DNA from 2 places in the Oleiphilus sp. HI0132 genome. Region 2 is predicted to be linked to the other one. Evidence: predicted binding sites of a transcription regulator. Region 2 holds the regulator's gene; the other holds the start of a gene.
The links. Region 2 encodes PhoB, which activates phosphate uptake and scavenging genes when phosphate is short. Its sites were predicted from a motif close to TGTCATANNNNTGTCANA; they were not measured.

Region 1 (10,961 bases), on a different contig from region 2:
CGAGACTTAACGGTTACTGGAACGATTTCAGCTTTTAGCAAACCTTCTTCCGTTGCAGTTTTTGCACGAGTAAGTGATTGGATCGCATAGTCATCCATCTGCTCACGTGTATAACCTTTCTTGTCTGCAACTTCTTGTGCGAAAGAACCCATTAGACGACCTGTTTCAGCATCTTCCAAACCATCTAGGAACATGTGATCCATTGCTTGGTCACCGTGACCCATGCGGAAGCCCTTACGAGCCGTTGGCAAAATATAAGGAGCGTTAGACATAGACTCCATGCCGCCAGCAATCATTACATCGTTAGTGCCTGCCTTGATCGCATCGTGTGCCATCATCGCCGCTTTCATACCTGAACCACAAAGCTTGTTGATTGTGGTAGCACCCGTTGCATCAGGTAGGCCTGCTTGACGCATTGCCTGGCGAGCTGGGCCTTGCTTAAGACCGGCTGGCAATACGTTACCCATGATCACTTCTTGTACGTCTTCAGGCTTAAGGCCCGCACGCTCGACCGCTTCTTTGATAACGATGCTGCCTAGCTCAGGCGCAGGAACAGTAGACAGGCTACCTTGAAGACCACCCATTGGTGTACGAACACCGCTTACAATTACAACAGAATCTTGCTTAGACATATTAGCCTCTTACGTTTTACTCGTGGCCGAGCCACAAAGAGTGCACCCTCGTGAGGTGCCGGAAATACAAACGAAGCCAAGGATAGTGACCTTAGCCCACCAAATCGGTCGCAGATTGTATCAAGGATCTCGTTTTTGAACCAATTTGTTTGCTGTAAGGAAAGGTAAAGGCTTGCGGTTTACCTGTAGAGGACACCAAGCAATTAGCTTACACAGAGTGCCAAGTGTTTTCGGTTTAGGTCGATAATGTGATAGTTTGAGACAAGGTATCTCCTCAGATTTAGAGTAATTAGAAAAGGTTCATCAATTAATATGGCTAACAAGCAGCTTAATGATATATCTACTCCCATAACGAATCTCGATGAACTGGCTAAATTAGCCGACTATTCACTAATGAATAACCTTCGGTGCGACCCTCAGGCGACGGCCAGTGGGGATGATTACGCGCCTCGACAAGTTTTTTCGGGACATTATGTCCCTGTAAAGCCGACGCCTATTCCTGAGCCTGACTATGTCGCTCACAGCAGGAAGTTTTTCAGCGAACTGGGTTTTGACGACAATTTGGTGGAAACGGAAGGCTTCCGTCGTTTGTTCTCTGGTGATATGTCGCATGTGCCAGAACCTATGAGACAAACAGCTTGGGCAACTGGCTATGCGCTGTCGATTTATGGCACGGAGTACATTCAACAGTGTCCGTTCCGCACAGGCAACGGTTACGGGGATGGCCGTGCAGTATCTGTCCTTGAGGCTGTCATCAATGGTCAGCGTTGGGAGATGCAGCTAAAGGGTGGTGGGCGAACGCCATATTGTCGTGGTGCGGATGGGCGAGCAGTGCTGCGCTCGAGTATTAGAGAATTTCTGGTTCAGGAGCATATGCACCAACTAGGGGTGCCAACATCTAGGTCCTTATGCCTTTATGTATCTGGCTCAGAGACCGTTGATCGCCCATGGTATTCTGAAGGTTCTTACTCCCAAGATCCGGATATTATGGTATCGAACCCGGTTGCAATTTCAACACGTGTCGCACCGTCTTTCTTACGGGTCGGGCAGCTTGAACTGTTTGCTCGTCGAGCGCGTAGCAAGGCTCATCCAAAAGCTCTCGAAGAGTTAAAGATGATCGTTTTGCATTTGATTGATCGTGAATACAAAAGTGAGATCAATGAAGACCTATCGTTCGAAGATAAATTACTGCGGTTGGCTAGCGAGTTTCGTGAGCGTTTAAGCGCGCTTGTCGCAAACTGGCTTCGCGTAGGTTATTGCCAAGGCAACTTCAATAGTGACAACTGCGCAGCGGGGGGGTATACCCTTGACTATGGTCCATTCGGGTTCTGCGAAGTGTTTGAACCGTTTTATCAGCCTTGGAGTGGTGGCGGGCATCACTTTTCGTTTTTCAATCAACATGCTGCTGCCGAGGCAAATTTTGAGAGTTTCTGCTCGGCATTGCGACCCCTCGTTGCATCGAAGCCCGATGTATTAGAAAAGCTTAATGAGATACGCTCAGGCTTCACTGCTGTGATTCAAGAGAAAATGGAATCAATGTGGGCGTCTAAGCTGGGGCTTAATAAGTTTGATGGAACGCTATTCAATCAGCTTTTAAAGCTAATGGTTCAAACCTCTGTTGACTACACCCTCTTCTTCCGCGAGCTGTCAGAGCTTCCTGAAGATGTCTCGACGCTTAAGAAAAGCTTCTATAAAGACCTGAGTGATGAAAAGGAAGAAGCATGGTCGCAGTGGTTACAGACCTGGAGAGGGCTGATAAACATTGAGGAGGGCGCCGAAGCTCTGTCGTTACAGATGAAGCGCGTCAACCCAAAATACACCTGGCGTGAATGGTTGGTCGTGCCAGCGTATCAACAGGCGATGAAAGGTGACTATACGCTCGTAAAGGAATTACAAGACGTGTTGAGCAAACCATACGATGAGCAGACATTAGAGGTGAAAAATAAATTCTACCGTTTGAAGCCCGAGGTCTTTTTCGGGGCTGGCGGTGTCTCGCACTATAGTTGCTCGTCCTAATCGAATAAGCGCAACGCGCTAAGCAATTTCAAGTACTTGTGACAATAGCCAGTGAAGACACACACTACCTGTTGCTTAGAGGTTTGCTTACTTTATTAAGGCGTATTTAGTTCTTTAAATCTGCCTTCATTTGCTTGCGAAGCACTTTGCCGTTGGCCGTTCGGGGGAACAGTTGGGTGAAGTAAATCTTTTTAGGTACTTTATATTGAGCCAAATGTTCGTTTGCAAAGGCTAATAGGCTTGTTTCATCTAGCGTGCTACTTTCATGGCGAATGACGCTCGCCACGACCAAGTTCTTATCTGGCCCGATCTCTTCTTCGAGAGCGACACAATCAGCGACGTCGGGGTGGGTTTTCAATACCCGTTCAATCTCGTGGGGTGAAATACGAAAGCCAAAGCTGTTGATGATGTCGTCACGTCGACCGAGGAACCAAACATAGCCTTCTTCGTCTCGTTTGGCGTAGTCGCCGGTGAGAAAATAGCCGCCTTTGCGTGTGGCTTGTGTGGTGTCCGGCAGTTGCCAGTATTCAATGAACAGTCCTAAGTCTTGCTCGTCGATACAAAGCATGCCTTCTTCACCGTCTTTGACTGGCTCTAAGTTCTCATCGAGTAGATGTATTTTATGCCCGGTCTGAGGGCAACCCGCAGAGCCCGGGCGAATGGGGCGAGCAGGGTGATGCGATAAATAATAAGAACATTCAGACATGCCGATAGCTTCGTAAATATCCTGATTAAAGCGGTCTTGCCATAACCCAAGCATTTCATCTGAAAGATGCTCGCCTGCACACATACAGTGGCGAAGTGTCGGTACATCTTTAGCTGAAAATTCAGTTTTCTGAATGATCTGGCGATAAATGGTTGGTACACCGATAAAGATTGTGCATTGGTGCTTGGCGATCAGCTTCGGCCAGGTTTCTGCCGTGGCATCGCCGTTATAAACAACGACGGTTTTGCCTAGCAGCATCGGGTCCATCATGGCGGTGCCGAGTACGTAGGTCCAGTTGAACTTACCCGAATGCAGAATGCGGTCAGTTTTATCGCTTTGGTAATCAAACCAATGGTAGGCCGCGGGTAAGCGACCCAGCAAAGCCCTGTGAGCATGCAATACGCCTTTTGGATAACCCGTGGTGCCAGAGGTGTAGACTAAGTAGGCCGGGTCGTTATAGCAGGTATTGACTGCGATTTCGTCATCGGATGAACTTGCTAGTAAGTTTGCAAAGCTTTGAAACTTAATCTTGCTACTTGTGCTGGCGGTCTCGGCGAGTTCGTCGATAATCAAAACATGAGCCAACTCTGACTCTTCTAGTGTATCCAGGTGTAGCTTCTCGGCCAGCGCAGCGGTGGTGATCAGCACTTTGGCACCAGAGTCCTTCGCCAGGTAATCAATCTCGTCGCCGCTAAGCAGAATAGAGCTGGGCACCGCAATACCGCCAAGCTTAACTGTGCCATAAAAGGCAATCGGGAACTCGATAACATTCGGTAGCCAAAGCATGACCCGGTCACCCTTTATCAAGCCCAATTCACTTAACAGTGCAGCACATTGGTTGGATGCCTTATCAAGTTGCTGATAAGAATAAGCTTGATGTAATTCGTTACTCTCATCGCCATGGTCAACGATGAGTGCTGTTGAATTCATATCAAAGCCGGGAATCGCCGGGCGCGTGCAGGCAAGGCCTATGTTGAAGTCTTTTGACAGGTCCAAGTCATTTAGTGTCTCAAGCTTAATAGGCTCTTGCATGTTTCGCTGTTCTCTTTGTGGAATGAGTGCTTAGTGGGAAAGGTCTAAAATAATTTTGCCGATATGGGCATTGCTTTCCATTAGGGTATGCGCCTCAACAACATCTTCGAGTGCGAAGGTTTTGGCGATCACAGGCTTAATGGTTTTGTTCTCTAGCAGCGGCCAGACTTTTTCTTTTAGCTGTTGCGCAATTGCGGCCTTAGCGTCCAAAGATTGAGGTCGTAGCGTCGAGCCGGTCAGCGTTAAACGCTTTAGCATCACGGGCAAGAAGTTTACCTTGTTGATCGGGCCTTGAAGATAAGCAATATTGATAATACGGCCTTCAATCGCGGCGAGGAAGAGGTTCTTCTGAATATACTCACCGCCAACCATATCAAGAATTACGTCGATGCCTTTGCCGTCATTGTGGTCTTTGATAGTGGGCAGGTAGTCTTGTTCGTTGTAGTTCACTGCAAGCTCTGCACCCAGCGCTTCACAGGCTTTTGCTTTCTCATCGCTGCCTGCGGTGGCATAGACTTTTGCGCCCATCGCTTTGGCTAGTTGAATCGCCGTGGTACCGATGCCGCTGGTACCGCCATGAATAAGAAAGGTCTCGCCCGCTTTCAGCTGACCGCGATCAAACACGTTTGACCACACTGTAAAGAAGGTTTCTGGCAAGGCTGCTGCTTCCACCATTGAGTAGCCTTCAGGAACGGGTAGACATTGGCTTTCTGGTACATTTACATACTCGGCATAGCCACCACCGTTGGTGAGTGCACAAATCTTATCGCCTTGTTTTAAGGTAGTAACGGCAGAACCGACTTCGACCACTTCACCGGCTACTTCCAAACCCAATATGGGTGACGCATCTTTTGGGGCCGGGTAGTTGCCTTGTCGCTGAATCACGTCAGGGCGATTAACGCCGGCTGCTGCTACCTTCACCAGTACTTCATTTTCTTGAATGCCAGGGCGTTCGCCTTCAGCAACTTGCATGACATCAGGTGCGCCGAAGTTTGGGGTGTCGATATATTTCATTTTGGCTCTCTTGTTCGTGGCGAATTCGTATGAGTAGGCAAGCAATTTAAAGGGCTACCGGGTTAGGGTCAAGTTTATCAACTGTGTTCCGTGGTGATCCCATTGACATCAAACTGACACCAAAGCGTCACATTTGCTTCACACTGAATTACTATCCTGCCTAAAAACACAGGAGTCTAGGTATGGGTTTTCAGAGCTTGTTGGTTAACAAGGCAGTAGATAGTGAGAAAACAAACGGTACACTTCAACCTGCTGTCGAGCGCATGTCTAGCAATGATGGCCTTGCCGATAAAAACGGTGGGATTCCCGAGATATTACGAGCACCGCTTAGCTCACTATCTCGTTCACGAAAAACCTTAGACTCTTTCCTGCGAGATCATCCTCACCTTAAAGGTGTTGAGTTTGTCGAGCAGATTCTTCAGCACTTTGAGTTTTCCTTTCAGACGCCTTGGAATGAGAAAGAACGAATTCCGACTGAAGGCCGCTTGGTGATTATCGCCAATCATCCTTTAGGTACTCTGGATGCAGCGGCGGTATTCAAGTTGGTAAGTGATGTAAGGTCAGACGTGCGTGTTGTGGTCGATGAAGGCGTTCATGAGTTAGATGCGCTTGCGCCGATTACTTTGGCTTGTCAGCCTTACTCCGAGAATACGGCTAAAACACGTAATGTCGCTTTGAAAGAACACCTGGAGCGAGAAGGTGTGCTGATCTTTTTCCCCAGTGAAGAATTATCCCGTATTCGCCCGAGTGGGGTGACGGATACCAAGTGGCGTCGTGACTTTCTTGATATAGCTTTAGAAATGAATGCGCCGGTGTTGCCTTTGTATATTGATGCAGCAAACTCTGCTCTGTTTTACGGTGTGTCTGCGATCTATAAGCCGCTTTCTACCATGATGCTTGTGCCTGAAATGTATAAGCAAACACGCAAGACGGTTGCGATCCGTGTCGGTAAGCTTGTCATTCATGAGACCTATGCCAAGAGTGGTTTGCCAGTTAAGACTCAGGTCAAACTGTTCAAAAAACACCTCTATAAAGTGGGTAAGGGTAAAAAGGGGATATGGCAAACCCAGTCACCGGTTGCTCACCCTGAATCACGTCAAATACTTAAGCAGCTTATTGCTTCTCAAAACCGATTGGGTGAGACCAGTGATAATAAACAGATCTTTCTCTATAAGAACGAAGGAAGCTGCGCGGTATTGAGAGAGATTGGCCGCTTAAGGGAAATTGCCTTTCGCGCAGTGGGCGAGGGAACAGGTGAGCGGCGTGATATTGACCACTATGACTCGTCCTATAGTCAATTGGTCTTATGGGATGAAAATGAGTTGGAGATTGTCGGTGCCTATCGCCTGGGCAATGCCAAAGACATTATCGAACAGCAGGGTATTCAGGGCTTATACAGCGCCAGCCTTTTTGATTATGACGAGTCAATGCTTCCTCTACTAAAGCAAGGGGCGGAACTTGGGCGAAGTTTTGTTCAGCCTAAGTATTGGGGCAAACGAAGTTTGGATTACCTTTGGTATGGCATCGGTTCTTACTTAAGCAAGAACCCTGATGTGAAATACTTATATGGTCCGGTCAGTATCTCGAACGACCTGCCTAAAGCAGCAAAAGATTTATTAGTTTACTTCTTCACTCTTTATTTTGGCAGCTTTGACGAGACGGAATCTCGGCCTAAGGCTGTATCGAAGCACCCCTATTTGCTCTCAAACGATCTGCTTGATGCCTTGAGCCAGAATTTTTCAGGTACGGATTATAAAGAAGACTTTATGATTCTTAAGAACATCTTGTCGAATATGGGCTGTAGCGTGCCGACTTTGTACAAGCAGTATAGCGACCTATGTGAACCGGGTGGCCTAAAGTTCTTGGGCTTTGGTGTTGACCCTGACTTTGGTGATTGTATCGACGGTTTAGTGATGGTCGATGTCAGTAAGATCAAGGAAAAGAAGCGTAAGCGCTATATCCCTGAAGTTATTGAACAACAGGAAGATAAATAATGCGTGCGGCCTGGCAAGCATTGAATGTGATGTGGACATTGCATGGTGAGCAGGCGTCGGGCGAGAAGTCTGCCCGTAGCGAACTGCTTTATCTTGAGGGGAGTGATATTGATAGCAGCTGCGTCAGTGTTGATGTCTATGAACCGCATATAAAACCGAAGGGATGCATTGCGTTCTTTCACGGCATGTCTCCTTTTGGAAAAGACGATTCTCGTATCGTTACACTTTGTCAGTCGCTATGTCATGTCGGCTTTAGAGTGGTTTCTCCTGATGTTCAGTCAATCAAAACTTTGAAGATTGATCCTCGGCAGATCGACTTGGTTGCAGATATATTAAGTGCGTTGGTGGATCAGTCGCACTTATGTTCTTCGGGTAGGCTGAGTGTTCTTGCGCCGTCTTTTTCCGGTGCCATATGTTTGGCTGCTGCAGCGGATGAACGTGTTAAAGACCGAATCATCTCGGTGTGTGCCATTGGTGCATTTACGGAAGTTGATTCGGTGATGAACTACTTGCTGACCGATACCGATGCAGACCCCTATGGGCGTTATATTGTACTGAAGAAAATTATCCCAATGGTGATGGAGGCGAAGGTCAATGAGAATTGCCTGGCTTTACAACAAGCCTTGGATGCAGCGATTCAGGACAATATTAATGAAACGACCCTGCTTGATATAGAAAACAAGCCGGAGCCGGGTAGTAATATTACTTTAGGGCAATGCATCGACCAATTAAGCCAGAGTGAAGCGAGTCTGGTGCATCGTGTTTTGAGCGACTCACAGTACCGGGAACTACTTTTTTCGAAAGCGAAAACGCCTCTATCAGAAGAATTAGAGGCTCTGGATATTGTCTCTCGCTTAGATGATTTGAGTGCCAAGGTTTTTCTGCTGCATGGCGCGGCAGACAATGTCATTCCCTGCGGGCAGTCAGAGCTCTTATACCGCAAACTACGCGAGATGAAAAAAGACGTTGATTTAGTGGTCACTCCTTTTATTAGCCATGGTGATACATGCTTTAGCTTAAGGCAGGTATTTGATGTCTGGCGTATCGTCAAAGGCTTTTCATTCTTTTTTGAAGACCACCATGCTTACACGAGATAGACAATCTTGAGAGAGTACGGCTTATACGGATATATTGATGAATAAAAATAAAATAAAAAAACGGCTGCCTGAGCTTTGGCAGTTAGAGCAGATTATTTCCCACACTAAGCACCCTCTGGTTGTTAATACCGAAGCGAATATTGATTTAGCCGGTCATCAGCTGCCACTGTATAGCATTGAAATGACACCTTATCGCCCGGGGCTGCCGACCGTTATTATTTCGGCGGGTGTTCATGGGATCGAGCGTATCGGTACACAAGTTTTGCTGTCGTACCTAGAGATGCTGCTGTCGCGAATGTCTTGGGATGTGGTGGTCGCCAAACAATTAGAAGCAATGAACTTAGTGTTTTTGCCGATAGTTAATCCTGGCGGGATGTATCTCAATACACGTGCTAATCCCAATGGTGTGGATTTAATGCGTAACTCTCCGATGGAAGCAGAGAGCGAGGCCCTGTTATTTGGTGGCGGACAAAGAATATCGCCACACCTGCCTTGGTATTGTGGCAAGGTCGAGGAGCAAATGGAGCTTGAGAACCAGAAGCTGGTAGAGGTGGTCGAGCGTTATTCTGATCAATCGCCCTTTACCTTAACGCTAGACTGTCATTCGGGCTTTGGCTTCCACGATTACTTGTGGTTTCCCTATGCTTATCGCAAACGGCCTATTGCGGTACTCGACAAGATTTATGCGCTGAAATTATTGCTAGATCGAACTTACTCTCACCATCATTATATCTTTGAGCCTCAGTCATTGAGTTATATCACGCATGGAGATCTGTGGGATTACATCTACAAGCGACATAAGAATTCACATGAGAGTATGATGATTCCTTTGACGCTTGAGATGGGCTCATGGAATTGGATTAAGAAGCGTCCGACTCAACTATTCTCTAGGTCTGGTTTATTCAACCCGATGGTGCCGCATCGCCTGCAACGCGTTTTACGGCGGCATATTATGCTATTCGATTTTCTTTGCTCGGCAGCCATTGGCTATAAGAGCTGGATGCCCAAGAAAAAGCAGCAGGTACAGACCTTTCAAGCAGCTAAGCAGTTTTGGTATCGCTAATGGAAAAGTGGATGCTAATAAGGGGTTTGTCTCGCCAGAAATTGCATTGGGGTGAGTTTCCTGAGCACTTAAAAACACTGTCAGGCGCAGAGGTATTGTTTGAGGACTTGCCAGGTTTTGGTGAGCGACATCATGAATCTAGCCCGGGGACGATAGAAGAAATTGCTGAGAGTCTTGCGCCGAGGATTTTTGACTCAGCCAAGCTTGTTGACGGTAAGATCAATCTTGTAGGTATTTCCATGGGCGGAATGGTGGCGCTTGCCTTGGCTCAAATGCACCCTGAAAAAGTCGCTAGCCTGATACTGATAAATTCAAGCTTTAGACCCTATGCTCGCTTTTATCAGAGACTTCAACCTAAGGCCTATGCAGGCTTCCTAAAGGCCTGGTTTAACCCCGTTATGCGCTACAGTGAGCGTGAAATTTTGCGATTGTCGAGTAACATGAGAGATAGTGATGAGTGTTTGCTAGATGAGTGGTTAGACTTCAGACGTAAGCAGCCACCTAGCCGGAGAGCGGCAATCAAGCAAATTCTGGCGGCCAGTCGCTTTCAATGCGAATCACAAAAGCCCGTCGAACATATGCTGTTTATTGCGGCTAAACAAGACAGGATTGTTAGCTACCACTGCTCTGAAAATGCCGCCCAAGCATGGGGGGCAGATTATCGTTGTCATCACTATGCCGGGCATGACTTGGCTTTGGATGCACCACAGTGGTTAGCCGAGCAGATCGTTGAGTGGCGACAGAGTCTATAAAGAGCGGGGTGAGAAGTAAGCAAACCTGAATGATCAGGCTTGCTTACTTGAATCTAGGCACAGGTTCTATTTTATGAAGAGGACGTTGGAGTCCATATAAGGTGCCTCATCAGCATAATCGTTTAAACTAATGAAGCTAATTTTTTCGCTATCCTGTTCAGTAAAGAAGAACTTGTTACTGCCCAAAGCACGGTCGTAGACAATGGATATTGTGCCGTCACCTTGAAAACTCCAGGAAAATGAAAAAGACGAGCCATCATTTTCATCTCCGTTGGTAGCGCCCGTATTGTTAGCAAAGAACTCAATAGAGCAGAAAGGGCAGTCTTCATAGTAGAATTCTTTAGTGAGATCACTTAACGAAGGTTGAATTGCTTCTACTGCACAATGCCTGATATGACTGACATCGTCTTCAGGAAGTTGGAAGCAGTATTGGCCCTGTTCGATCGCAGACTCTCTAAAGGTAAGTGTTTCATCGGCAAGGTAAACAATTACCTCGTTATTTACCACTGCCCATGTACCGCTCGTTACGCTCGCTAAACGTGAATCGTTATCATCGTTTCCGGTGAATTCAAAGGTCATGTCAGAGAAAAAACTGAAGATAACATAGGTATCATCGCCAAGGTCGTCGATAAAAGCCTTGCCACAGAGGTCTGAC
Region 2 (21,699 bases):
CGATGACGGTAGTGTCGAAGAGATCATGGGTGTTCGCCACAAGGAACTTGATATTGAAGGGGTTCAATTCCACCCTGAGTCAATTCTAAGTGAACACGGTCATGACTTACTTAAGAATTTCTTAGACCGATAAGATAAAACGATAAGCGAATAAAAATAGGTATACGCATGGATATTACTCAAGCTCTGGCAAAAGTCGTTGAAAACACCGACCTAGCAACCGATGAAATGCAGTCTGTCATGCAACAGATTATGACAGGCCAAGCGACAGAAGCTCAAATTGGCGGTTTCCTAGTTGCTTTGCGCATGAAAGGCGAAAGCATTGATGAAATTACCGGCGCTGCTCAGGTGATGCGAGAGCTCTCTACTAAAGTAGATATCAGCGGCGAACACTTGGTAGATACCTGTGGCACCGGCGGCGATGGTGCTAACTTGTTTAACGTCTCGACAGCCAGTGCATTTGTGGTAGCTGCAGCGGGTGGCAAGGTAGCAAAGCATGGTAACCGTAGCGTTTCTAGCAGCACTGGCAGTGCTGATGTACTCGAAGCTGCAGGCATTAATTTGTCTTTAAGCCCCGAGCAAGTACAGCGTTGTATTGAGGAAATTGGTGTTGGTTTTATGTTTGCACCAGCTCACCATAGCGCTATGAAGCATGCTATTGGCCCCCGGAAGCAGATGGCTATTCGTACCATCTTCAATATGCTTGGCCCCATGACTAACCCTGCTAACGTTGGTAAGCAAGTGATCGGCGTATTCAATAGTGCTTTGTGTAAGCCTATGGCTGAAGTATTAAAACGTCTGGGTAGCGAGCATGTACTCATCGTCCACGCGAGTGACGGCCTCGATGAGATCACTATTTCCGGCGACAGCCATGTCGCTGAACTCAAGGATGGCGTAGTCAGTGAATACACCATCAAACCAGAAGACTTTGACCTGGCGCGAGCTTCACTTGATGGCTTGGGTGTCGATAGTGCAGAACAAAGCCTAAACTTGATAAAAGCAGCTTTAGGAAAGGAACAAAGCGAGGCTGCGCAAAAAGCACGCTCAATTATTACTTTAAATGCCGGTGCAGCGATCTATGCTTCTGACCTGGCTAGTAGTTTGGCTGAAGGCGTTGAGCTGGCATCCGATTCCATTGGTTCTGGCGTAGCTTTAGCTAAATTAAATGACTTGGCGAGCTTTACGCGCGTATTTGCAGAATAACTTTATATACCGGATTCATTATGTCAGACGTTTCTTTTGGCCCAGATTCAGCCAGCGATAAAACTCCAACCATTCTGCGAAAGATTGTCGCACGCAAGTGGCAGGAAATTGAGGAAAGACAAAGCACGCTAAAGCTAGCCGACTGCAAGGCACAAGCCTTCGATCGGGATGAGACCCGCGGCTTTGTGCGGGCGATAGAATCCAAGAACGCGAACAATTTGCCTGCCATTATTGCCGAGATCAAGAAGGCATCACCAAGCAAAGGAATTATTCGAGAGGACTTTGTACCTGCCGCCATTGCCGAAAGTTATGAGAAGGCCGGTGCAGCCTGTTTATCGGTACTTACTGACCGTGATTTTTTCCAAGGCCATGAGGACTATTTGCAACAAGCACGTGCTGCGAGCGCCTTGCCGATTATCCGTAAGGATTTTATGGTCGCGCCTTATCAGATCTACGAAAGCCGCGTTGTGAATGCTGATTGCGTGCTACTGATTGCCGCTTGCCTAACAAAAGATCAAATGCAGGAGTTAAGTGGCATCGCCCATGAAATCGGCCTGGATGTTTTGGTCGAAGTTCATAATGAAGCAGAGCTTAAAGATGCCTTAACGCTGGAAACTCGCTTAATCGGCATTAATAATCGGGACCTTCACTCTTTCGAAGTATCACTCGACAACACCTTTAACTTATTGAAGCAGATTCCCGAAGATAGGATTGTGGTCACAGAAAGCGGCATACATGCTCGAGAAGACGTGATCGCTATGCAAGAACGTGATGTGAACGCCTTCTTAGTCGGTGAAGCATTTATGCGGGCGGCAGACCCGGGTAAGGAGTTAGAGCGTTTGTTTTTTTAGGTATTTATAGGCAGTCATACTGTGACTGCCTATCAAATGATACTGAAACCATATCATAGCCATGACGAGATAGGTCTTTTATTAACTGCCTATCTGCCAAGACAGTATTACAAATCTGGTGAATACTGCCTTGAAGATCATTACTGGCAAGTCGCAAATCAAAATCCATCACTAAGTAGCGCATGCTGCCATACTCATCAGCATGCACCTGATTAACACTTTCATAGTTGATAAAGCGATACGAGCTATCGGCATTGAAGTGTGATTCCAGACGAGAAGAAAGTTCATCAGCTTCAGCAACTGCCGCCAATGAAAACATCATGGCAAATAATACCAAGCCTTGTAGTATTGACTGTAGGCTCTTATTAGACTTTCTTTCTTCCAGGTTCCAGATCATATTTCACCACGCTCTTCGTTTAGGTAGCTCTAGTTTAACGAAGAGGGTGCTTAAATATTAGTCTGTCAGCAATGGTTTTACCCTTGTTTACACTTGCTCAGACTTTAAGCTTCTCGGTGAAAGGAGGCCAACCCAAAGGTTTACCAGCGATTAAATGCAGGTGTACGTGGTAGACGCTTTGTCCACCATATTCATTGCAATTCATCACAACACGGTAACCATCTTCTGCGAAGCCCATATCGGCGGCAATATTCTTGGCAACAAAGAACAAATGTCCAAATGTTTCCTTATCACCTTCATCCATATCGTTAATCGTCGCGATTGGTTTTTTAGGGATGATAAGCAAGTGTACGGGAGCGGTTGGCTGAATATCCTTGAATGCCAGGCAGATGTCATCTTCATAGACGATATCTGCAGGAATCTGACGATCAATAATTTTGGTAAATAGCGTTTCTGTCATTGTTTTTTCCTCGTTTGCTTCCTTTAGGCTTGAGCAAGTTTAGGCAAGTTACCTATTGCGCCCACCGCATACTGCATCACTTTATTTTTCGCAGGCCCGGAATTATTTGCTAGACCCAGGCCTATATTTCTTACCACCCTTAGCGGCAGCAACTCATTACTAAAGCCATGATAGAACATATCCATAATGCTCATCATTTTCTGGTTCTCTGGTCGTCTACTTTTTTGATAACGCTGCAGGACTTCAAGGCTAGCAATATCTTCGCCCGCTAAGTGTGCTTGCCCCAGAATTTCGATTAGCATCGCAGCATCCATAAAGCCCAGATTAACGCCCTGCCCGGCTAAAGGATTGATAGTATGTGCTGCATCCCCCGCCAATGCCACACCCTGGCGGACATAGTTAATGGCATGGGACTTAAATAAAGGGAAGCTAGCGTGCTCTACAATGCGTGTAATGGTAGGAAGCTCTGAAGGATAAGCAGCTTTGATCGTCGCTAACAGCTCCTCGTTACCCATCTGCGATAATTTGCCGACACTTTCAGGCAAGTCGTACCAGACGAGTGAGCCAAAGTGTTCCTTACCACTATCGGCCAAGGGCAAAAATGCCAAGGGTCCATGAGAGGTGAATGACTGCCAGGTAATATCTTCCTGACTGCCTTCATACGCAGCAGTGCAGACAAAAGCATGCTGCGCATATTTGTCTTTATATTGACCGAGGCTGGCTTGTTCTCGCACACGTGACTGTGCGCCATCGGCACCAATCACTACGCGCCCGCTAATGTCTCCTGCTTTTGATAGTGTCAGGGTTTTCAGCTCACCATCCAATTCCATCTCTTCAATTTTGTCTGGACAATAGACGCTAACATTTTCCAGGCCGTTCATTGCTTCATGCAAAGCGAGATGAACAATATCATTCTCAATAATATTGCCAAGATGACTCTGGCCAATCTGACTGCAATCAAACTCGGTTCTTGCCCATGTCGAGATGTCAGGCAATAAGGCAGATAGCCCCTTTTTAGCAGGCATCTCATTTACTGCTAAACGTCGATAAGGACATAAGCGTTTGCCTTCGATATATTGCCATGCACCTAGGTTTTTTAATATCTGTTCACTCGCATAGCTGATCGCCGATACCCGAATGTGAGGTGCTTCGCCTTCTACGTACGCAGGGGGTAATAGCGGGTCAATGACCGCAACTTTAAAGTTCGATCGAGCCAATCCACAGGCAATGGCAGCGCCGACCATACCGGCACCGACAATCACTACATCATATTGCTTGGTCATGCTTTTCCTCTCAGCAAATCTTTTGCAGTATTATGCAAGAACTTCCCAACAATCACACCTTTGAGCTTATAATATCGCCTGTAATACCCAGTGAAGGACAATAAAAAGATGCGTCTTAATCAATTATCAAATAATGTGTTTTTTAACTTCAAGCAATACGGTTTGACTTTGTTCATCTTGCTCAGCTTAAGTTTCTCTTTTTCACTTCAAGCCGCTGGCTTTCCGCAACGTCTGATAGAAGGAAATTCACAACCCTCTCTCGCGCCGATCATTAAGGAGTCAGCGCCAGCCGTGGTTAATATTGCGACCTATACCATTCAGCGTAAATATAACCCTTTACTACAGTCACCATTTTTTCGACATTTCTTCTCTTTTCCTGATGAAATTGAAGAGTCACGCCAAGTTCAAAGTGCTGGCTCCGGTGTAATAGTTGATGCAAAAGAAGGCTATATTCTTACCAATCATCATGTCATTGCTGACTCTAACGATATCGAAGTAAAACTTCAGGACGGGCGTCAATTCAAAGCCACCTTAGTAGGTTCCGACAAGAAGGTTGATATCGCTTTGCTGAAGATCGATGCAGAAAAGTTGTCATCTTTGAAAATCGCCGACTCTAACTCCCTAGCCGTTGGCGACTTTGTAATTGCCATTGGTAACCCCTTTGGTATTGGGCAAACGGTGACTACTGGAATTGTCAGCGCACTTGGGCGGAATGGTCTTGGCATCCAGGGGTACGAAGATTTTATTCAAACCGATGCCTCCATTAACCCCGGCAATTCAGGCGGCGCATTAATTGACCTCAATGGCAACTTAGTTGGCATCAACTCCGCCATTATCGCTCCAGCCGGAGGAAACGTTGGCATTGGCTTTGCCATTCCAACTGAAGTCAGCCAATCAGTTATGTCACAACTTATCCAGTTTGGTGAAGTAAAACGCGGCGGTATCGGTGCCCGTTTCCAAGACTTAAGCCCTGAGTTAGCTGAAGCCTTCTCGTTCGGAACACATCAGCTTAATACCTATCAGGGGGCTATTGTCAGTAGTATCGAGGATGGCAGCGCAGCAGATGATGCAGGTCTAAAGCAGGGCGACATTATTACTAAGGCAAATGGTCGGGCCATCAGGAATGCCAATGATATCCAAAACAGAATTGGACTTTCTGCAATTGGCAGAACCCTTGATCTTGAGATTATTCGCAATGGCAATAACAAAGCGCTCGAAATTGAGATCGAAGCCATACCTGTCCCGGAAATAGCTGGTGACAAAGTCTCTTCTTATTTGAGCGGAAGCCTGTTAATGGATCTCATTCCAAGTGATCAAGAAGAAGCTATTGGCATTCAGGTTAAAGAACTGAGCAATAATTCGATCGCTAAACGAGTAGGCTTTGAGCAAGGGGATATAATCTTCGCGGTCAACCGAAGCAGGATTAGAAATATTGCAGAGCTTAAGTCTTATTTGAGGCAGCGAAATGTGCAGGCATTTCGCATCCGACGAGGATACGAAGACCTGATTCTCTATGTTCGCTAGCAATTAAAAGAATAAATCCCCGAGCCGCAGTTCAGGCCGCCTGCTGTAAGGCCCGGAGATTGTAAACGGTAAACAATAGAAGGCTAGGTTTTCTACCCGGCCTTCTTCTTTAACAACCAGCTTGGCTTCTTCATACCAATCTTTGCGAAGCCCTCATTTAGCGTCATCGGATACGCTAGTTCCATATAATCAGAGAGCTTCATTTTAATCACTTCGTGGTGATTTCCTGCTCTAAAGGCAATATCACCGGTTTCATCGAACCCTTCATACATATAGATGGGGACATCATATAAATTGCCGAATGGTGGCATAGCACCCACTTCGCATGATGGGAAACGGTCTTTAAATTCATCTTCTGTTGCCAGGGCGACCAGCTCGGTTCCCATGGCTCTCATAAATTGATCCCAGCGTATTCGACATGATGCGGGTAGCACCACCATCGACATACAACCGTCCAAATTGACCATAACGGTTTTCGCCATTTGGTCACCTTTAAGTTTAATACGTTCAGCGATCTCTTTTGCGGTATATGCTACCGAATGTTCTATTGATACGTATTGAACGTCATTCGAATCTAGATATTGCTTTAGCTGTTCAACTGGCATTTCCAGTACCTCTATAACTGCCTAACACTCGTTATTTTTGTCTTTAGTAGATCGAGACAATCGTCATTATTGCTTTGTCTCAGTCACTTCGTATTTCTGAAGCGCTATGCACAGGCAGATAGAGACCAGCAAAATTCGTTGATACTAAATTCTTTCTTAACTTCATCTTAGTCACGAACAAAGATAAGTTGAAGTAACAAAAAGTATCTTTTTATTAGCGTCGTTTATAGATGAGTTTTTTTCCAGTTTTTCAGCAGTATTATCACACTTGTTTTCATTCTTTCGCAGGTTAGGAAATACGTTTATTAATAAAAAAGGCGCTCAAAAGAGCGCCTTTTATCAGCAAAACAAATAACGTCTTAAATAACCGGCGCTAGTGCGTAGGTTATTGAACTGTATGCATATGTACGTCTTGTTGAGGGAACGGAATACTAATTCCTTGCTCATCAAACGCTTTCTTAACTGCTTCGAACATTGTGAAGTGAACTGCCCAGTAGTCCGCCGTCTTAGTCCAAACCCTAACGGTAAAGTTGACTGAACTATCCGCTAATTCAGAGATCGCAATCAAATGCTCAGGATCTTTTAATACACGAGAATCTGAAGTGATCAAGCCTTCAATAATCGCTTTCGCTTTATCAATATCATCGCTATAACCAATACCAAAAACGAAATCAACACGGCGAGTATCCAGCTGGTTGATATTAACCATACTGCTATTTGATAGGGCACCGTTTGGAATAATAACGACACGATTATCTGCCGTAGTTAGAATAGTGTTAAAGATCTGAATTTCCTTAACGACACCAATATGGCCTTGAGCATCAATTAAGTCGCCTACTTTGAAAGGCTTGAATAGCAAGATCAAAACACCGCCAGCGAAGTTTGACAAACTGCCCTGCAATGCCAAACCAACGGCCAAGCCAGCAGCACCGAGTACTGCAACGAAAGAAGTAGTTTCAATACCAACCATTGATGCAACAGCAATCAATAGCATCATCTTGAAGATGACTGACGCCAGGCTACTGACAAACGAACCAAGCGTTGGATCCGCTTTAGACGTAAAATGCTTTTCAACCTTGCTAACAATTCGATTTATCACCCAAAGACCAATTATCAAGGTAACAATAGCCAGAACAACTTTTGGCCCGTAAAGAATTGCAGCTTCTACAGCTATATCAGCATAGCCTTCTAGCTTATCTGTAGTTTCAGTTATATTTTCCATAGTCTTCCTTTTTTACCCTAGTTTAAAAGTAACTTTATTGTATTATCTATGATGCATCGAAATGCTGTTGTTATTATTCCTCGCAGCATAAAGTAGCTACACTAAGCTGGTCAACTTAACACTGTCAATCATCATTAAAATGTCATGAATACTGTCGATACACTCAACGCTAACTTAAATAAAACTCTCGCTAAAGGTCGTGTCAAGGCGACTAAACCTCCCGCCTGCCCTGCAATCGGCCTTTACCTGTTTGACCCCACTGTATTACAGGGCCCACTTAGCCATGACGAAGCACAGGCTGTTGTGGCCGAACCTGCCTACTGGTCTTTTTGTTGGGCAAGTGGACAGGTTTTGGCTCAGTTCATTCTGGAGAACCCGGAATATGTGCGTGGTAAGACAGTGCTAGATTTTGGTAGCGGCTCGGGTGTTGTTGCAGTCGCTGCTGCCAAGGCTGGTGCCAAAAAAGTCATAGCTTGTGATATCGACTCAGACGCTCTTGAAGCTTGTCGTGCAAATGCCGAACTCAACTCTCTGAGCTTTGACTACTCTGAAGACTTTATGGCTTTTGATGAAGAGCTCGACCTGATCACCGCGGCGGATGTACTATATGACAAAGATAATCACGACTTGCTAGATTTGTTTACCACTAAATGTCCTCAAGTACTTCTTGCTGACTCCCGCGTAAAAGTACTGCCCTCTTCCGCTTACGATTTGCTTGAAGTAAAAGAAGCCCGTACTTGTCCAGACCTAAATGAGTTTGAAGAATTTAACAAGGTGCGTATTTACCACTCAAACACTTGCTCTTAATAGTTGGCGCAATAAGGATCAGGTAAATCACTGTGCCTAACAAGTCTACAAACCAATCAATTAGCTCGAAACTACGGTGGGGCAAGTAAGCCTGAATAAGCTCAATACCCAGACCAAAGCAAGCCAAGCAAAATAGTATTGCCCTTAAACCTAGCCTTGGATAGGCAATTTGAACCAATAAAGAAAGTACAAAAAATACTACTAGGTGGAGCACCTTGTCACTCACATTAACTTGCTCCAGCCCCGTAAGGGGTGAAAACGCGGCAATACAAGAGACCAGCAAAGCAAGGTACAAAACGATTTTGTTCAGCCAGGTAAACTGGATTATCTGACTAAAAAGGTGTAGCACTTGAGAACTCCATAAAAGTTTTAGTCTTTGGCTGGTAGATACTTAAGTCTGTGGCATGTAGGCATAAACGGCTACTAGCCTTTAATGCCGACTCGTGAGCATAAAGCCCATCGCCCAATATTGGATGGCCGGTATATAGCATATGAACACGTAGTTGATGAGAGCGACCTGTTATCGGCGTGAGGATGACTCTCGATGCCTGTTCTGAGCGAGTCGTACATTGATAGAAGGTCTGAGCAGCTTTACCTTCATGTGAAATCATCTGTCGAGGCCGATTGGGCCAGTCGGTCTTCAATGGCTGATTAACTTCGCCACTTTCATCTTCCATAAAGCCATAAACCAAGGCTTCATAGCGCTTTTTGACTTCTCTGTCATGAAACTGCCTACTAAGCTCCCTGTGGGAATCCGCATCAAGCGCCAAGACCATCAAGCCCGAGGTTGCGCAATCCAAACGATGAACCACCCTGATAGTGGGAAATTGGTCTTGTAAGCGGCTCAGCAAGCAATCAGCTTTGTCGGGGCCTCTGCCCGGAACTGATAGCAAACCGGAGGGCTTATTAACCACCACAAGCTGTTCATCTGAATAAACAATCTCGATTTGAAAATCTGGACGCATTGGCTACAACTACCTAGTGACATTACTTTGATTTCATCAGAGCACTGCTGAAACTCCAAGCGAGCTATTATACACTGCCTACAACCCTATTAAGCCCTATAAATTTCTTAGACGATATTCTGATCAGGAGCGAATCTTCACATGAAGGGAAATATGTTTACCGGCTTTGGCTATCTGGCTCAAGGTTTCAAGATCATTTGCCAGCCCGGCTTTCGCCTATTTTTACTGGTTCCTTTAACCGTAAATATCATCTTGTTTACGCTGCTCATCATGTGGGCATATAGCCTAGTAGACGGTTGGATGGCGACCTTATTGTCTTGGGTCCCAGAATGGCTAGGATTCATGGAGTGGTTATTCTGGGGAATCTACTTCTTAGCCATCTTAATGACGCTGTTTTATGGCTTTATTGCCGCCGCGAATTTAATCGGCGCTCCTTTTTATGGCTACCTGGCAGAACTCACTGAAAAGCACTTAAGCGGCCAAGATAAAGGTGAAGACTTCTCATGGAGCGAGCTACTGGCAATGGTTCCCAGAACCATCATGCGAGAACTCCAAAAGCTTGTTTATTATATCCCGCGGGTGCTAGTGCTATTGGTTTTAGGCTTAATCCCCGGCTTGAATGTGATTATTGCTGTTATCTGGATTATTTTCTCAGCCTGGATGATGGCCATTCAATATATCGACTACCCGGCAGATAATAATAAGATGAGCTTCCCCGATATGAAAAACTACCTGGCTAGCCATCGTCTGACATCACTAGGTTTTGGGCTGGTAACGTTTGGGGCAACGCTTCTGCCTATCGTGAATTTTCTGGCACTGCCCGCTGCGGTGTGTGGCGCGGTCGCATTTTGGGTAAACGAAGAAAGATCTTTAGGCAATATCAATATGAACTTTGAAGCAGAGGCGCAGAAAAAGCTATCCAAGTAAATGCAGATAGCTCATCAAGATGCATTTGCTAGCGCTTTCTGTTCATTAGCCGAGCTACTGGAAACCATTATCGATGCCGGGAAGTGACAAATAAACTCACTGCCTATGCCTTCTTCACTATGGATTTCCAGCTCGGCATTATGATTGATCAATACATGCTTCACGATCGCTAAGCCCAAGCCTGAGCCGCCACTTGAGTGGTCTCTGCTGGGGTCCGTTCGATAGAAGCGTTCCGTCAAGTGAGGGATGTGAACGGAATCAAAACCTTCACCGGTATCACGCACACAAAAGTGAGCACCTTCTTCATCCAGCCACCAGCTGATGTCGATATCACCACCGGTGGGCGTATACTTAACTGCATTAAACGCAAGGTTTGAGAAGGCGCTATAAAGCTGACGAGAGTCACCGGTAAATAAACAGGGTTTGGTGCTTTCAAAGTCCAAACGAATATTCTGATTTTTGTCAGCGCTAAAGGCTCGTGCGTCGCGGTAGACTTCTTGTAGTACCGGTTCGATATCGATCGCTTGAGTATTACTAGGCAGGCCTTCAGTTTCATACTTGGCGAGTAACAAGAGGTCACTAATCAGGCTTTCCATCCGTTTCGTTTGCTCTTGCATTGAATTTAAGGCTCTTCGCCACTTCTTAGGTGTATCTTCAGCATCCTGGAAGGTTTCGATATAACCTCTAATAACCGTCAATGGCGTTCTCATATCATGAGAAACATTGCTAACGAAGTCACGCCGCATCTGTTCAAGTCGCTGCACACGCGTCACATCTTGCGCGAAAACCAAGCGGTCATCTTTGCCAAACAAAGTGATATGTACTTGCAAAGTTGCACTTTTATTTAAAGGTGAACGTAGCTCTAAAGGTTCGTCGTAATTCTTGCTTTCAAAATATCGCTTAAAGGAAGGGTCTCTAAGCAAATTTGTTATCAGCTGACCTCTATCTGACTCTCGTTTAAAGCCAAGTACTGTACTTGCAGAGTCATTCCACCAGTCCATCGCACCTTCAGAGTTAGTCATGACGACAGCCTCTTTTAGTGCATTGGTAGATAATTGGACACGAGCAATCATTGACCGCAAGTTTTCTTGAGTAATGCGATTTTGATATTGAATTTGATATAGACCGTCAAACAGATCGCCCCATAAACCATGGCTTTCGGGAATTGCTTGGTCTTCTTGTACACTGTAAAGCCAACGATGCAGCTTAACAGCCTGGCTGATTGTCCAGGCTAAGTAGGCAAAGCAGCCAATCGCGAGAACCCACGCTAATTCCCCAATCAGCAGGCCAAGTACCAGCAAGCCAATCACAGCCCAAAAAAGGGAGTATAAGTGACCGATGATTCGTTTGTGCATAACCTTATGCTCCAGCACAGGAAGACAGATTCATTCTCTGATTCAATAGTTTGCCATTAAAACGCAAACGGTACAGAGAGTGTGCACCCTTCGTCAATGATCGAAGTCATGTGCATGAAAAATCGAGCTCCTTGCCACCTTTCTTATTTTATAACAAAGTTACCAATGCTCAAGCGCTATGCAGCACCTTGAGCAGAAAAACGATAGCCAGTACCTCGAACAGTTTGAACCAGGTATTCATGCCTTTCACCTAATGCCTTGCGAAGGCGCCGAATATGAACATCAACGGTTCGATCTTCAACATAGACATTGCCACCCCAAACTTGATCAAGTAGCTGGGAACGGCTATAAACGCGGTCTTGATGCGTCATAAAGAACTGCAGTAGCTTAAACTCAGTTGGCCCCATGCTCAGCAAATTATTGTGAGCGGTAACGCGATGACAAACTGGGTCAAGTACCAATCCATCTATTTCGATTTCACTTTCGACACCCGCAGGCGTCGCACGACGAAGTACAGCTTTAAGACGAGCAACCAATTCACGAGGAGAAAAAGGCTTAGTAATATAGTCGTCGGCACCGACTTCCAAACCCTGTACTTTATTATCCTCTTCGGTTTTAGCTGTCAGCATAATAATAGGGATATCACTGGTCGCTTCATTGCGTTTCAAGCGTCTTGCCAATTCAATTCCGCTAGTGCCTGGCAACATCCAATCAAGTAAAATCATATCGGGACGTTGATCCACAATAGCAATAAATGCATCCTGCGCATTTGAAGCTTCGATACAATTGTAATCAGCCATTTCTAAAGCAACAGCAATCATTTCTCTGATTGATGCTTCATCATCAACAATTAATACGGTTTTTTCTGACATAGTACTTACTCCAAAAATCAAACTGTATTAAAACGGCAAGCTGTTACAGTTTTATGACACTACACTGTAAGCCTATGCTGAGAACCTAATGAGCGCTCCTTTTTGCGAAGTTTTACAATTCACCTGACATAAAAGTCTAGAAACAGTCCCAGGAATAAAACCATACCCACCCAGTTATTGTTCAAAAACGCCTTAAAGCACTCATCTCTGTCACGATGGCGAATCAAGTGCTGCTGATATACAAATAGTACCGACGCAACGACAATACTCAGAAAGTAAAACTGCCCCATTTCAAGCTGTTCACCTAACAAGCTCAGCGTCAATATCACCAAAACCTGCAAAAATGCGATAATCGCCCGATCAGCCGAACCAAATAAGATGGCCGTGGATTTAACGCCGATTTTGATATCATCATCCCTATCGACCATGGCATACATCGTATCATAAGCAACGGTCCACAAGACTGTTGCCATATAGATCAACCAGATATGCGCAGGCAGTTCATTCACTTGCGCGGCATAAGCCATAGGAACGGACCAGGCAAATGCAGCACCTAAGACCACCTGTGGTAAATAAGTATAGCGCTTCATGAAGGGATAAGCAGAAGCAAGTGCGAGTGCACCAAATGAAAGGTAAATTGTCAGTTCATTGGTAAACAAAACCAGGATGAAAGACAACAGACATAAAACGGCGAAAAAGATCAAAGCCTGTTTTGCACTCACCCGCCCCGTCACCAGAGGGCGAGCTTCAGTGCGCTTTACATGACCGTCTATTTTTCTATCCGCAAAGTCATTGATTACGCAGCCTGCCGAGCGCATGAAAACAGAGCCGGCGATAAAAATAGCTAACACATCCATAGCTGGTATGCCCTCGGCAGCAAACCATAATGCCCAAAGCGTTGGCCACAAAACCAGATAAATACCTATAGGCTTATCCAACCTCGCAAGCCTTACGTAGTCCATTGCAACACTTGCAAACGCGGGTTTACTCTGAGTATTCATATGCCTATTTCTCTCGTTTGCTTGCCTCAAATACCCGAGGCATAAATAGTTCGCTCACCAGCAATGGTTTCTGACGAAGAAAAAATACCGAGCGCCGCCCAAATACGGGTTCTTTAAACTGTTTCACCAAGGAGACACTTTCAAGCTTACTACGCGTCATAACTCTGGATTTAAACAGAAATGCGCCTAAAGGCTTATCTCCCAAATACTGAAGCTGTCTTTCATAACCACTTAGCGTTGTTTTCGGAATAATACTGCGCGCTATCACCCATACTTCTCCGAAACAAAGCAGCTCAACTTCCCTGACCAGCGCTTTCTGACGCTCTCTCACTTTTAGTATCCGCCTCTCCTCAAGACTTGGTACAGCCCAGCCTTGATAAGTGACACGCACACTAAAGTTATTATTTGATGCTTCGATAAGCCTCTTGGTAAGTGAACCTTGATCAAAGACCCAGGAACCATATTGTTTAGGCACTTTCCAGTCGGGTATCCGCCGAGCGGCTGGCTTTAGCATCACATGCCCTTAACTGCGTAAATACCCGGCGCATTCCGCCAATAGCCTTGATAATCCATACCAAAACCAAAAACAAAACGATCCTCAACATTTAAACAAGTATAGTCAGCGAGCAGATCCTTGGTCGCCTTTCTGTCATGTTGCTTATCCAATAAAACCGTCGTCAGAACACGCGCTGCACCTTGCTGCCGACAATAATCCTGTACATGTAAGAGGGTATGCCCTTCATCAAGGATATCATCAACCAGAAGAACGGTTCGGCCCGACAGTGCTTTTACCGGCTTAGCCAGCCAGTCCAAGCGGCTGCCAGAGGTTTCATTCCCATATCGGGTAGCGTGTAAATAATCCAGCTCTAGTGGAAAATTCAAATGAGCGAGTAAGTGACCACAGTACACCAAACCGCCATTCATAATTGAAATAACCAGAGGGTTGTCGGTCGCTAAGTCTTGCTCAATATCTTTGGCTGTCTTTTCAATTGCATCACTTAGCTCAGACATATCGATTAGGCAGTCGGCCTCATTAAAGACTTTCTGGGCTTCGACGGTTTTGGTATTGGACATAGATCTTCCTGATAAAATGGCTGTGCAGATTATATCTGTGAGCCTGCCTGGCCGCAAAGTTACTATCGCTGAAATAGTGAAAGATTTGTGCTGATCGAGCTGATTCGGTAAATTAGCCCGCTAAGTGAATGAGGCAACATTTATTCTCTAAACTAGAATCTTCTCTTCGCATAAGCAAGCGGGCGCTAGTGTAAACCAGAGAGGCATGTTTGTATGCATTCGAAAGGCAAGTAACATTTTGATAATACAGGTATAAAGAATGAAGAAGTGGCAATGCGTAGTCTGCGGATTAATTTATGATGAGAGCGAAGGCTGGCCTGATGATGGCATCGAAGCGGGCACCTCATGGGAAGATGTACCCGAAGACTGGCTTTGCCCTGACTGTGGTGTAGGCAAAGAAGACTTTGAAATGGTAGAGATTTAACATGAATACTTCACCTATCGTTGTCATTGGTAGTGGCTTGGCCGGATATAATCTTGTTAAGGAGGTTCGCAAGCTGGACCAGGAAAGCGAGATTATTGTGATCACTCAGGATGACGCACACTCTTATTCCAAGCCTATGCTCTCGACAGCACTTGCCAAAGGCAAGCAGGCTGATGAGCTATCAATGGCCGACCCGGGAAAGTTCGCGGCACAGCACAATATTTCAATCAGAAATCATACGAGTGTTGACCGAATCGATACTTCTGCCAAAGCAATCCTGATAGGTGAAGAACGCTTAGACTACAGCAAGCTAGTGCTTGCTTGTGGTGCTCAGGTCAATAAGCTCAGTTTTCCCGGAAGTGAGCTTGAGAAAGTCGTTTCAATCAATGACCTAATGGACTACCGCCGTTTTCGTTCTTTGTTAGGCGAAAACTGCTCAGAAAGCCAGAACCATGTACTGATCATGGGTGCCGGCTTAATCGGCTGTGAATACGCGAATGACTTATTGGCAAGCGGTTATAAGGTAACTATCGTTGACCCTTCAAAATCAGCCTTAAACAGTTTGATTCCTGAAGAGGCCGGACAAGCGCTTATCGAAGGCCTTAGTGATGCAGGTTGTCAGTTTGAAATGCAAGCTCATGTAAGCGAAATCACTGAACAAGGAAATGGTTTGCTTGCTCGTTTAAGTAATGGCCAAGAACTTGAGTGTGCCTTGGTTATTTCTGCCGTCGGCCTGAAAGCCAATATACAAATTGCTCAAGACTCGGGGATTGAATGCCAGCAAGGGATTGTCACCAACGCCTTGCTACAAACTAGTGCAGAAGATGTCTACGCCTTAGGTGACTGCGCAGAGATCGAAGGGCAGGTCAGACTCTACGTGCTGCCACTAATGACCTGCGCACGCACCTTAGCGAAGACTCTGACCGGCACACCGAGCCAGGTAAGCTTCGGCATCATGCCGATAGCAACTAAAACACCCGCCTGCCCCGTCGTCGTTTGCCCACCTGCCAGTGCTTCAGGCCAATGGCGCTTCGAACAAGATGGCCTGAATATTTGTGGTCGTCATTATAACGAGCAAGACTGTTTGGATGGTTTTGTACTAACTGGGCAACGCTGTGTTGAAAAACAAGCGCTAGTTAAAGAGCTCAGTAGTCTTTAAGCTAAAGACTCCCTGAATTAGGCGCTTTGTTTAAAACTCAACAAAGCGCGATTAATAAAGTGAGTCATGATCATGCAAGACGTACTACAACAACTCATCGATGTCCTTCAACTTAAGCAACTCAACAACTTAGTCTTTGAAGGTTGCAGCGAAGATTTGGGCTTCAAAAATGTATTCGGTGGACAGGTCTGTGGTCAAGCACTGATGGCGGCTTATCAAACAGTCGATCAACTCAGCGCTCACTCAATGCATGGCTACTTTTTACGCCCAGGGGATCATTCTCTACCAATTCAGTACGAAGTGCAGATTATTCGAGACGGTAGTTCTTTCGCAACACGGCGAGTCATTGCCCGGCAAGACGACAAAGAGATTTTTACCCTCAACGCTTCGTTTCAAAAAGATGAAGCGGGTTCAGAACACCAGTTTGATATGCCCGAAAGCAAGTCGCCAGAAGAACTGGCTTCCGAGCTGGAAATACGTCGTCGCTTTAAGCACCTGATACCTGAAAAACTTAGGGAGCAGTTCACCCGCGATAAACCAATCGAAATCAGACCAGTTAAGCCAATTGACTATACCAACCCGGATATTCGTCCACCCTATAAGCAAAATTGGTTTAGAGCGGTGGCATCAGTCCCCAATGATCTATCATTACACCATTGCCTTCTGGCCTATGCCTCGGACTTCGGCCTGCTTGGTACTAGTATGCTGCCGCACGGTTTGAGTTTTATGCAAAAAGGCATGCAAGTTGCGAGTCTTGATCATTCGATATGGTTCCATCGCCCTTTCAAGGTTGATGAATGGTTACTTTACGATATGGATAGCCCTAGTGCGTCAGGCGGAAGAGGCTTTAATCGAGGGAATATTTTTAACCAACAAGGTGAGTTAGTTGCTTCAGTATGCCAGGAAGCATTGATTAGAAAACGTAGTTAAAACTGCAAATGCGTGACGCCTTGCTAGGATACGTCACGCGTATCGCTTTCAGACTTATCAAGCCACTGAAGTAGCCTCTCCATCGGCAAAGGTGGGGTTAGTAAATAACCTTGAACAGAATCGCACTTTAGCTCTCTTAAGCGCTCCATCGTCTCTTCATTTTCGACACCTTCTGCCACCACCTGATAACCCAGTTTTTGGCACATGTTAATGGTTGCTTCAGCAATGAGCTCATTGCCCTCATCCCCACATATTCCCGATATCAAGGATTTATCGATTTTAATCTCTGTCGCCGGTAATGACTTTAAATACGCCAAAGAGGAGTAGCCAGCGCCAAAGTCATCAACCGATAAACGTAAGCGTAAAGCACACACTTTATTTAAGACCTCAATCGCATCCAAAGGATTCGCCATCATCGAGGTCTCAGTTAACTCAAAATAAATGCGCTGAGGATCGCTGTTGTTATCAGCCATTTGAGCGCTCAGAAAATCAATCAAATCTCCCTCTCGCAGGTTCAACACCGATAGATTGATTGACATATTCAAGTCCCAACCAAGCTCTTTGAGACTATTCTGGGCTTTAAGTGCATTGCTCACCACCCAGCGTGTTAATGCTTTAATAATGCCTGTTTGTTCGGCAATCTCAATAAACTCATCAGGCCTAACCAAGCCATAACGCTCATGGTTCCACCTTACCAAGGCCTCCATACCTACAACTCGATTCTCTTTAAGAGAGTATTTAGGCTGAAAGTACAAAGCCAGATGATCATTCTTGATCGCTTCCTTCAATTCAGAAACCATCATCAAGCGGCGCGCATTGTATTGATCATATTCAGGGCGATAGTAAGAAAGGTGTCGCTCAAGTGCTTCCGATGAGTCTGCAGCTACTTGGGCATGGCGCAATAAAGTTTCGGTGTTCAAACCGTGCTCAGGACAAACAGCCACACCAATTACCGGACGCAGTTCCAGACGCATCTCCTTAAACTCAATTGGTTGCATTGCCTGCTTTAGAATTTCATTTACCTGCTCTGTGTGGCTTTCCGCAAGCTCTGCCTCAACGAGCATCACAAATGAGCCTGGCTCCAAAGAACAAATTAATGCTTCCTCGGAAGGCCCCTGAAGTTTGACGATACCTGGCATATTAACCGACAATGCAGCGAAATTCTGAGCCACCTCGACCTGCATTAAATCAGTATTATGGTGACCCAAGGTACGACTGATCTCCATATAACGAAGGATTTCGATCACACAAATAGCGATCCGTTTATTCCCACGAGACTCAATAACCAAATTAGCCTGCTGCTCAAAGCAGGAGCGGTTTGGCAAGTGGGTCGTGGGATCAGATAAAGACTTGTTTAATAGCTTCTGTTCGGTTTCTCTGCGCTCAAGTTGCTCCAGTAATCGTGCTTCTTGCGCAGCTATTCGCTGCCTATGCTCTTGATAGAAACGTGAGGCTAAGGCTGCGTTTAGTATAAATAGCTCTAGTGCTGAACCGATCTGCATACCGTACTCGGTAACGAAGCTCACCGGCATCAGGCCCTGTTTACTGAGCGCAGATATCGTCACACCAAACATGAAAGTACTCCATGCTGTGGCATAGATCCACGCCATCCTATTCCCCATAAAGCCCAATATTGGCCCCATTATGAGTAAAACAAAGCTGCCAGGAATGGCCCCCATCACCGACAATTGCAAGGAGGTCTGCGCATCAAATACCAAGATGCCAGCAAGGCCAATCAAGGCAATACCAATGATCGCATTGATTAAATACCCCAAAGTCTTACTGTATTGCTCAGGCTTGAGAAATTCTCGTGAGAATAGCGCTGAAAAAAGTAAACAGCTGGACGGCAATAACAATAAAAGCGTGTGATGAAACTCGGGGTTATCTGAATAAATAAAGGGGAAAAGCTTCGCTCTCATAATACCAAAGAACAGCATGTACAAGAATGCTGCGACTGAATAGTATAAATACAGCTTTTCCCTGAGCGCGACAAAGATTAATAAGTTAAAGAAGACAATAACTGATACAACGCCAAAGTAGGTCGCATGTAATGCGTCTTCTTTTCCTAGCTGCACAAAGGTGCTCGTTGCATCAGAAATTTTCATCGGAACCAACTGAGAACCTGCCGTGTCGACTCTTAGATAAATCTGGTGGGTTTCACCCGCAGCTATTTTGACAGGAAAGAGAAAATTAGGGTGATCTATCAGGCGCTGCGAATAGGGCTTTCTATCTCCGGTGTGAACTTCACTGACTAAGTTGTCACCTGCAAAATGATAAAAATCCACATAATCCAACAAAGGGTAACTGATCTCTAGAATCTGCTCCTTTTGCGCCTGGCTTGGGTTACTTAATTCAAAACGATACCAGTACGGATAACGCTGATAACCAAAGTTAGCCGAGTCTTCACTAAGACCTTTCCATTCACCTTCTCTTACAAGGCTTTTTATTGCCTCTATGCCGCTGTTACCTGAGTGATCTACTAGGTATTCACTTCGAATAATACGGGGCGCACCATCGTCTGGCATCACATTCGTAATACCCCAAGCAGGCCCGATAAAGCTTCCACTTAGACACAGCAAGAATATCAGTAGCGGCCTAAGCAAAATGTTTTTTAAGAACGTCATATATAAGGTTGGCTAATTTTAGTGTAAACAATTTCTCTGTTTCTTAAGCGTAGCAGGACAATTGATTTTTTCCTCTGCTCACTTGATATACATTTATGAGTAGATTCCCCCTTATTCACAAACTATTTCAAACAAATACATGCTATGACTTCAACTAAGCTCTATACTGAAGCTATGCTGCCTATAAAAAATATACTTGTAGAAAATAAGGAGTTATCGATGAGTAGTGCAGAAGCGAGCAAACAAGCCAAAATAATTAGTGAACTACGCGTCTTTATTCGAAAGTGTCTAAGTGACCCTAGTGTTTCAACAAAATGCATGGAGATCGCACGCGAGCTGAAAAATGAACCTGATGCTTCCGCTAAAATAGCAGAGAAGATCAGCGCCTCAACAATTGTTAGAATTCCTGAACAATTGAGTGATGCTGATAAGATCTTCTTGGAAGTCATTCACGAAGTCTTAGATGACGAAGCTGCGTTATATTAAGCTGAAGCAGTAATCTAGATTTAGCCTTGAGTGATTAAATCTATGCACCAATAGTCTGTGTTTATCTCAGACTATTGGCTATCCTCGGAGAGCTGACACAAACTACGCAATAACTTCATTGCTCGTTGAACCTCCATAGAAGCGTTCACGATTTCTTTCTGCTCTGCCAGAATATCTCTTAATGTATCAGTGGTCGTCAGTGGATTTGCTAATACCACTCGAAAGACGACACATGCTTGTCGATTATACTTCGGGGGTTCCAAACGCGTTCTTGAAACAAACGATAGGCCTTTCTCACGCTGAGTTTTTTGTACAAACTTAGTGATACGATCCAGAACTGCATTGATCTTTTCCATCAAAATATCGTCTGCAACTGCTAACACCGACGTTGCAAACTCCGGGCAATAACGATAAGTAATAATATTTAACTCAGGATAGGTAATCACCTCGAAGTCCTGATCGTTGTCGATCATGGCAGCAAAAGCTTTGGCTTTATTGATACCTTCGTTGATCAATATCTCGTATCCATCTTTGGCAATAATCTTCAGGCCAGAGTGAATCAGCATCGCCATTCCCGGGCGTGAACCTTCGAGAGTTGTACTTCCCAAATCCTTCGAGCCACGACGGACAACATACTGAGCATGATGTTCAATGGCCTTCAGTTTCTTTGGGTCCTTAAACACCACCAAGCCACTACCCATCGGAACATATAACTGCTTGTGTGCATCCAGGGTGACAGAATCTGCTTTTTCGATGCCTTTTAATAAAGAGCGATAGTCATTTGAAAATAATGTCGGGCCACCCCAGGCTGCATCGACATGAAAGTGAGCCTTAAACTCGCGCGCGATTTCAGCCACTTCTTCAAGAGGGTCGATATTGCCTGTCTCTGTTGTACCGGCAATGCCAATCACGCTAATTATGCAGATATTTTCTTTCTTCAAGCGAGTGCAGGTATCTCGTAAGGCTTCCAGATCTATACGGTTATGCTCATCAGTCTCTACAGAAACCAGGTAATCTCGACCTATGCCGATAATATCTGCTGTTTTGCTAAAAGAGTAATGCCCTCTTTTTGAGACCACGATTGCAGCACCATCATAACCATAGTACTTAATCGCTCGAAATAAGCCTTCATGGGCAACGCCCTTGAAGTTTCCTTCGGGTGGAAAGGCTAAATTTCGAGCCGCCCAAAGAGCTGTGATATTGGCAATGGTGCCGCCTGAGCACATTGCCCCCAATGCATGCCCTGCATCGTGCATCCACTTGCTATAAAAATCACTGTCTTCAGCGTATACCAGGCGGTGCAACATCCCGAGCACCTGTCTCTCTAGGGGCGTAAACGCTTTCGAGGTTTCGGTTTTTACCAGGTTCTGGTTGAGCGCAATCATGATCTTGGAAAGCGGCAACATGAAATAAGGTAAAGCAGAGGTCATATGACCAACGAAGCTAGGCGATGAGGTGTGAACAGACTGCGCAACTATTTTATCTAGAAGAAATTGAGTATGTTCGGATACAAAAATGGGCTTTTCAGGA

Region 1: a site for PhoB is predicted at 5,504-5,521, ahead of A3766_RS08620 (NAD(P)H-quinone oxidoreductase). Genes of this name have one in related genera too.

Annotation. Positions count from the first base shown of each region.
Region 1 covers NZ_LWGJ01000726.1:865-11,825, forward strand. Annotated here, with positions in the region: gene A3766_RS08605 (acetyl-CoA C-acyltransferase) at 1-632, opposite strand, end outside; gene A3766_RS08610 (YdiU family protein) at 945-2,648, shown strand; gene A3766_RS08615 (acyl-CoA synthetase) at 2,755-4,386, opposite strand; gene A3766_RS08620 (NAD(P)H-quinone oxidoreductase) at 4,417-5,400, opposite strand; gene A3766_RS08625 (lysophospholipid acyltransferase family protein) at 5,583-7,394, shown strand; gene A3766_RS08630 (alpha/beta hydrolase) at 7,394-8,491, shown strand; gene A3766_RS08635 (M14 family zinc carboxypeptidase) at 8,529-9,554, shown strand; gene A3766_RS08640 (alpha/beta fold hydrolase) at 9,566-10,306, shown strand; gene A3766_RS08645 (lipocalin family protein) at 10,373-10,961, opposite strand, start outside.
Region 2 covers NZ_LWGJ01001514.1:3,596-25,294, reverse strand. Annotated here, with positions in the region: gene A3766_RS23430 (aminodeoxychorismate/anthranilate synthase component II) at 1-133, shown strand, start outside; gene trpD (anthranilate phosphoribosyltransferase) at 169-1,203, shown strand; gene trpC (indole-3-glycerol phosphate synthase TrpC) at 1,224-2,054, shown strand; gene A3766_RS23415 (hypothetical protein) at 2,059-2,451, opposite strand; gene A3766_RS23410 (histidine triad nucleotide-binding protein) at 2,549-2,911, opposite strand; gene A3766_RS23405 (FAD-dependent monooxygenase) at 2,935-4,194, opposite strand; gene A3766_RS23400 (Do family serine endopeptidase) at 4,303-5,718, shown strand; gene A3766_RS23395 (aminoacyl-tRNA deacylase) at 5,811-6,323, opposite strand; gene A3766_RS23390 (mechanosensitive ion channel family protein) at 6,709-7,545, opposite strand; gene A3766_RS23385 (methyltransferase) at 7,690-8,352, shown strand; gene A3766_RS32780 (VanZ family protein) at 8,312-8,701, opposite strand; gene A3766_RS23375 (RluA family pseudouridine synthase) at 8,685-9,317, opposite strand; gene cysZ (sulfate transporter CysZ) at 9,459-10,244, shown strand; gene phoR (phosphate regulon sensor histidine kinase PhoR) at 10,259-11,599, opposite strand; gene phoB (phosphate regulon transcriptional regulator PhoB) at 11,776-12,471, opposite strand; gene ubiA (4-hydroxybenzoate octaprenyltransferase) at 12,591-13,472, opposite strand; gene A3766_RS23350 (chorismate lyase) at 13,477-13,986, opposite strand; gene A3766_RS23345 (hypoxanthine-guanine phosphoribosyltransferase) at 13,986-14,546, opposite strand; gene A3766_RS23340 (rubredoxin) at 14,806-14,970, shown strand; gene A3766_RS23335 (FAD-dependent oxidoreductase) at 14,972-16,129, shown strand; gene A3766_RS23330 (acyl-CoA thioesterase II) at 16,202-17,059, shown strand; gene A3766_RS23325 (EAL domain-containing protein) at 17,083-19,683, opposite strand; gene A3766_RS23320 (hypothetical protein) at 19,903-20,169, shown strand; gene panP (pyridoxal-dependent aspartate 1-decarboxylase PanP) at 20,241-21,699, opposite strand, start outside.